Desulfurococcus amylolyticus Z-533: one gene and its partner. The protein of the gene in region 1 binds, or shares a complex with, the protein of each later gene. Links are inferred from orthologs where the notes say so. Each region holds a gene or a part of one and is shown on either strand. Other genes may lie near its edges.

Region 1 (3,149 bases):
GTAGGCCGGGAGCCCATGCCTACTGATCAGCTCGAGGATCCTTTTCATGACTTCTTGCTGACGCTCATCAAGGCCTTGGATGAGTACTTCAAACTCATTACCCTTGAATATTTCCCTGCCCGGCTTAAACCTCGTGTATCCAGCTATCTCGAAAACCACTTTGTCTCCCTGTATAGGGAAAATCCTCTCATCCACCAGCAGTCTCTTAATGTAGAAGTATGAAGTGGTAGTCGCGTTCTTATCCTTTAATCCATGGAAATGAATATTGTCAACCGGGATATCTAGCTTCCTCGAGAGTATTCTTAGGGCCTCAAAGGTATCAAGACCTCTCTTTACAACCCTTACAACAATATATCCTTCCTTACCATGGAGATCCACTCTTTTAACCAGGTATCCTTCATCAATGACTTCACGGACTATAAAGCTTGAAGGCGTTATTCTATATTCATGATTCACCGAGAGGCTTGTTAAAGAATATTTCAACCCGGATACATAGTCCAATGGATGTGGATATATCCGCCCGGTGTCTGAATCCATTATAGGGGGCCTCTTTTAAATAATTCCATCACAGAAGCTTTAAGCCACCTGTTAGCTTGTCAACCCTATCATCGGGCGCTGGACCTATAGCTACAGCCGTTATTGTGCCTGGGGGAAGCTCTGTCAACCCAGCATCCCTCACTATTGAGGCAGGTAACCCATTAGATATTGCCTCCATATATATCTTCACCAACTCTTCCTCCCCTCTTACCTTAACAACTATCTTCTTCTGCCCACTATTCCACCACTCATTAAACCACTCTCTATGGTTATAATAGGCTTCGAACGCAGCTATAACTGATGCATGGGCGACCTGGGCAGCTATCTTACCCTTACTCATCTCCAGGTCGCTTCTAACCACTATAACCTGTTTCATATGTTAACCCCTACACTAACTTAACTCACCAGGCACAGCATGGGCTCTAATTGGGAAATAAGGGACTAATATTTTTAATCCCATTAACCATAATCAATAGAGATGTCTCGCTTAAAAAGGTGGTTTAAATGTCGCAGTATGTGCTTAAGCAGAACGAGCCAGGGATAAGAATAGAGGAGGCAGCCTCTCCACTCATATGTGATAGCTGCCATAGGTTAATGGAGCCAGGCGAGTATGGTGTAGAATTCTACTGTCCAAACTGTGGAAAAGTATTAATTAAGAGATGTAAAAAATGTAGAAAACTAGTAGTCGAATATACTTGTCCAAACTGTGGATTCAGAGGTCCATGAGGTGGTGGTCGATGGCTCAGGTACTGGTAATAGTTAGAGTACTACCCGAAGACGTGGAGACACCACTGGATGAATTAAGGAAGAGAATAGCCAGCGCGCTCCCTGAGGGATACGAGTTAAAGATGTGGGATGAAGAGCCAATAGCGTTCGGGTTAAAGGCATTGAGGCTGGCAATAATAATGCCTGAGCAAACAGAGGGCGGTACTGAGACGCTTGAGAACCTTATAAGCCAGGTACAAGGAGTAAGCCAAGTCGAGGTTGAGTATGTGAATAGGTTGTCCTAGATTCGATTTTGTCTAAACAACCTTAAACAGTATCAAATAATCAATCCTCTTCTAAGTAGGTGATCCGTATATTAATGAAAATAGTGATATATCCATTTTGAAGGTAATCTCAATGAAGCCGGAACAAGGGTGATGACCTATGGCTAGGCCAAGGATACTTATCATTGGGGGAGGTAAGGTAGCCGAACATCTCATCACGCTCTTCAATATCCATGAGGAAGCTGAAGAAGTAATCGTTGTCGACAAAGACCCAAGGAGAAGAAGTATTTTTGAGAAAATCGGCGATGTACTGGTTCTAGAAGGGGACGCCACCGATATTGGGATCTATAACGAGATAAATATGAAGGATATCACGGTCATACTAGCCCTGACGAACAGTGATGAAGTGAATTTAATGGTGCTTGCAATAGCTAAGTCATTCAATATCCCTATTAGGATTGGAAGGTTCACAGACTCCAAGATCGCTGAATTAGTTTCCAGTCTTGGACTAGGTATACCAATAGTGCAACCTGTTGTAGTGGCTAATATAATAGCCCAGATAATCTCATCGATCTCGAATGGAAAGGTTATCGGAAACGTAGGGGAGGATAAAATGCTAATGGTCTCGATAAGTGAAGCCGACCCTGTTGCTGAAAGCAGTATCGGAAACATAGATTTAGGGGAAGATGGAAAGATAATATTACTATTTGATGGCTTGAAACTCAAGATCCCAGAGCACTCGGATATATTGAAGCCTGGAAATATCCTCTTTATACTGGCAAGAAATGAGGAGGTAATTAGGAAGATTAAAGGCTAGCTGGTTCGGCGAGTAACTGCTTCATCACATCTCATACCATCAAAACTCATCACAGCCACTAATAGGGGAGTAGTCATGGATCCCTTATTACACGGGGAAACTCTATATATTTCTTTGATGGTATATAATATAAGGAGTAATTATAGATTATGGGAGGCACACCGATGAATCCCGGCATCCAGGACACGGGAATAAACGTTGCAAGCATTAGTTTATTCATTATTATATTGCTGACAGCAATATTGATAAGGGTAATTACGTCACGATTACTGAGCTCGCTTTCTGAACGTGGAAGCATTTCAGGTAATGTACGAGATATCTCCATAAGGATCATCGATATTGTACTAGTGGTAATATTGATTAGTACAGCCGTCATGCTATTTATTCCACAGTATTGGGGAATACTTACAATCTTCGGGCTTCTAGGTCTAGTAGCCTTAGTGCTCTTCATACACCCGTTGATCTCATATATATCGATGATAATACTTCAAATGGAGTTACCATTGAAGAATAGGTACTATGAGATATCAATGCCGGGTATCCAAAAACCGTTAACCGGTAAAATATTGAAGATAACGTCGAGAAATACTGTTGTCCAGGATATACATGGGGTCGAGCATTATATACCAAACATACAGTTAATACGGGCTATCTTCAAGCCGCTGCCTCCACAGTTAACCCTCAGAGTAGTTGTTGATTTACCTGGTGAGGGCATCAATATGAACTATTTAAGCGAGCTAGATAGGCAGATCACAGAGAAGTTAGAGGAGTACAGACACCCAGGTTTCAAGGATTTGAGGAAGATA
Region 2 (3,228 bases), 1.1 Mb from region 1 along the record:
CTCACTCAATTCTTTCACCGGACTTAACTCGATAAGCATATACATAACTACTCAACATAATTAACTGATAACGGTTTTTAAAGCTTAGCTTTAAAACACTTTTCCCTCGAGTTAGAGGGGTTCAGGTCTCATATAGGTTTATATAAATTGGTTTCATCCCCTCGTTTTTGTTCCCCTTGTATCCCCTTTGGGCTTGCATACGGCTTGAGGGCGTTCAAGGTGACATCACATCTTGAGTGCTTTATGAACAGGTTTATGCACGCAATTACATTACTTCAATAAAAGAATTTAATAGTAAACCTATATGAAAGCAGAAACAACATACCGAGGCGCCGGGGGCGGGATTTGAACCCGCGCGCCCCTTTCGGGGCACTGGCTCTCCAGGCCAGCCCCTTGGACCGCTCGGGCACCCCGGCTCATATCTATGATAAAAGTGTTTCAGGCTTATATTTCTTAACAGGAGGAAATTGAGTTCACAGGATGATGGGTTGAACCACTTTATTAAAACATCGGGCTGTTTAAAACTATATCTCTATCTCCATCCATATCTCAGGGGGAATCCTAACCCTTATCAACTGCTTCATTACTCTTTCATCCTCGGCTATGTATAGTAGCCTCTTATGTATCCTCATCTCCCATTTCTCATACTTTTTCTTTCCCTCTCCATGCGGTAGCTTCATTGTCCTGATTCTTAGTTTTTTAGTTGGCAGTGGTATTGGGCCATTCATTTTAACACCTGTCTTCTTCACTATATCTGTTATCTTACCCACGAAGTCGTCTAGTACTTTTACATTGGTGCTCCAGATCTTTATTTTAACCATCCTTGTTGCGGACATCGTGACCAACCTTATACCTGTAAGCATACTTGGAAACGTAATGTGTAGAATTCGGGTTTAAAAAACTATTTCTTGATATTGACTTGTGCTGGCTTGATCTCGAGTACCTGTCCAATACCGATTGTCTTACCCATGTCTCTCATAGCGAATCTTCCAAGAGCTGGGAAGTCAGCGTATTTCTCTACTACAAGTGGCTTTATCGGTTTGAATTTAACTATAGCTATGTCTCCCTGCTTCAGGAACTGTGGGTTCTTCTCAACCTCCTTACCTGTCCTAGGGTCGATCTTTGAAATTATCTCGGTTATCCTGCATGCCACGCTGGCTGTGTGGACATGTATTACTGGCGTGTATCCCACGGCTATTGCTGTTGGATGCCACATTATCATTATTCTCGCGGTGAATTCATCGGCAACTGTTGGGGGAACATCAAGGGATCCAGCCACATCGCCGCGCTTAATATCCTTCTTCTCTACACCCTTTACATTGAACCCGATGTTGTCACCGGGCTCTGCTTTCTCGATCTTAGCGTGATGAGTCTCTATACTCTTGACTTCACCGATTAGTCCTGGCGGCATGAATACTACTTTATCGCCTACTTTAAGTACACCGGTTTCAACCCTTCCAACAGGTACGACACCAACACCGGAGATGCTGTATACATCTTGTATCGGTATTCTAAGTGGTTTATCAAGTGGCTTGGGCGGCACCGTTAATAAGTCCAATGCCTCTACTAGTGTTGGACCATTATACCACGGCATGTTGGGCGAACGTTCAATCAGGTTTTCACCTGTCCACGCTGACACCGGGATGAATGGTATCTTGGATATATCGTAGCCCAGTCCCTTCAGGAATTTACCCAGGATCTCCTTAATCTCGTTGTACCTCTTCTCACTGTACGGTGGCTCGGTTGCATCCATCTTGTTTATGGCCACAATTAGCTGGTTTATACCCATGGTCCTAGCTAGTATGGCGTGCTCACGGGTCTGGCCCTCGGCACTCATTCCAGCCTCGAACTCTCCTTTTCTGGCGCTTATAACTAGGATGGCTGCATCGGCCTGGCTTGCGCCGGTGATCATGTTTTTAACGAAGTCTCGGTGACCGGGTGCATCTATGATGGTGAAGAAGTATTTCTTGGTCTCGAACTTCATGTATGATAGTGAAATAGTGACACCGCGTTCACGCTCTTCCTTCATTCTATCGAGTAACCAGGCAAACTTGAAGCTCTCCTTACCCATTTTCTTTGCTTCTTCCTCGATCATCTTCACGGTTTTTTCATCGAAGTAGCCTAGACGATAGAGTATATGCCCTGTCATAGTGCTTTTTCCATGGTCTACGTGCCCAATTATCACTATGTTTAAATGTGGTTTCTGAGGCGTGCTCACGTTCATCACCTTTCTTATCTACATTAACATGTCCAACTAGTTTAATAACTTTCAGGGTGTTTATAAAGTATTTCTCCCTGCCAGTAATTATCTCCGTCCTTGTTTATATAGGAGATAGAGGAGGTATCTGAGTGATAATTTAAAAACGCTATCTACTGCTTAACGCTATCCTCTCGATTTCCTCCTTCTTCTGAACAGCATAGCTCTTTGGATCATTTGATGCAGCCGACGCTATTTCCTCCGCTAATGCCTCCTCTATGGATATGGGGTTGTGGAAAGCCTTTAACCTAGCTCCCTCGGTTAGATGTCTTAGTGCTAGATCAATTCTCCTTAAAGGCGCTATATCAACTGAGACATGGTATGTTATTCCACCATACATTATCCTAGTGGTCTCCTCTCTAGGGGCCGCGTTCTCTATTGCCCTCACTAGTACTTGTAATGGGTTTTCACCTGTTTTCAGATATATGAGTTCGAATGATTTCTTCACAATGTTGTATGCGAGGTGCTTCTTACCCATGTTTCTACCTGGTCGCATTACATTGTTTATTAGCCTCTCGACGATGGGTACTAGTGCTTTTCCAAAGCGTTTATGCTCATGTCTGCCGCCGGAGTGGGGTAGGTAAACTGGTTTTAGGCAAATATATTTTTTCAAGCTAGGGTCTCTTACCTCTATAAAGTCGTAGCTCCATTTATTGAATAACTTTATTTCGCCAATCAACATCTCCCTGGTCTGCATCTCACTCATACATAAACACCTTCATTATCCGATATCAGGGCATGAGTTTAAAACCTATAGCATTATCTCACAGGCTTCTGCTTTTTTCCAAGCCATAAAGCTTTAAGCGAGACACCGTTAACCATTACCACCTTATATCTTACGCCTGGGATGTCTCCTAGCGATCCTCCTAGAGGGCCACCGATACCTTCTATTATTACCTCATCGTGTTCATCTATATAGTTTACTCCGCCATCCCATGGCACGAATGCTGTCACCACCTTACCGTTTTTAA

Evidence for each region. The genes of interacting proteins can lie anywhere in the genome.
Region 2: the proteins of SPHMEL_RS06255 (region 1) and tuf are in contact, whole or in part, in a crystal structure (PDB 7CSL), measured with the Pyrococcus horikoshii proteins. The link is inferred for Desulfurococcus amylolyticus Z-533 from one-to-one orthologs. Residues at the interface, in WP_010884146.1 of Pyrococcus horikoshii: Phe4, Leu6, Val7, Val9, Arg11, Met13, Pro14, Thr15, Asp16, Pro17, Leu38, Ala39, Lys40, Glu44, Pro45, Ile46, Ala47, Phe48, Gly49, Leu50, Tyr56, Leu58, Arg60, Asp61, Glu62, Glu63, Tyr65, Ser66, Phe67, Asp68; in WP_010885563.1 of Pyrococcus horikoshii: Val16, Lys20, Ser21, Lys62, Arg65, Glu66, Arg67, Gly68, Val73, Ala74, His75, Ile88, Asp89, Ala90, Pro91, Gly92, His93, Asp95, Phe96, Lys98, Asn99, Gly103, Ala104, Asp227, Val228, Tyr229, Ile231, Val234, Val237, Val239.

Annotation. Positions count from the first base shown.
Region 1 is NZ_KI911318.1:1,182,682-1,185,830, forward strand. What follows is about bases 126-2,910. They hold SPHMEL_RS06255 (elongation factor 1-beta), read left to right. Parts: upstream 126-1,274; coding sequence 1,275-1,547; downstream 1,548-2,910. Other genes in these bases: truD (tRNA pseudouridine(13) synthase TruD), read right to left, coding at 126-537; pth2 (peptidyl-tRNA hydrolase Pth2), read right to left, coding at 566-913; SPHMEL_RS06250 (zinc finger domain-containing protein), read left to right, coding at 1,042-1,263; SPHMEL_RS06260 (NAD-binding protein), read left to right, coding at 1,687-2,343; SPHMEL_RS07565 (hypothetical protein), read right to left, coding at 2,417-2,794. Outside these bases: more of truD, read right to left, coding at 1-125; more of SPHMEL_RS06265, read left to right, coding at 2,911-3,149. UniProt on the Methanocaldococcus jannaschii protein: Promotes the exchange of GDP for GTP in EF-1-alpha/GDP, thus allowing the regeneration of EF-1-alpha/GTP that could then be used to form the ternary complex EF-1-alpha/GTP/AAtRNA.
Region 2 is NZ_KI911318.1:101,436-104,663, forward strand. What follows is about bases 64-2,927. They hold tuf (translation elongation factor EF-1 subunit alpha), read right to left. Parts: upstream 2,225-2,927; coding sequence 902-2,224; downstream 64-901. Other genes in these bases: rpsJ (30S ribosomal protein S10), read right to left, coding at 525-836; SPHMEL_RS00615 (30S ribosomal protein S7), read right to left, coding at 2,367-2,927. In the rest of the region: SPHMEL_RS00595 (30S ribosomal protein S13), read right to left, coding at 1-9; more of SPHMEL_RS00615, read right to left, coding at 2,928-2,963; SPHMEL_RS00620 (30S ribosomal protein S12), read right to left, coding at 3,017-3,228. UniProt on the Methanocaldococcus jannaschii protein: GTP hydrolase that promotes the GTP-dependent binding of aminoacyl-tRNA to the A-site of ribosomes during protein biosynthesis.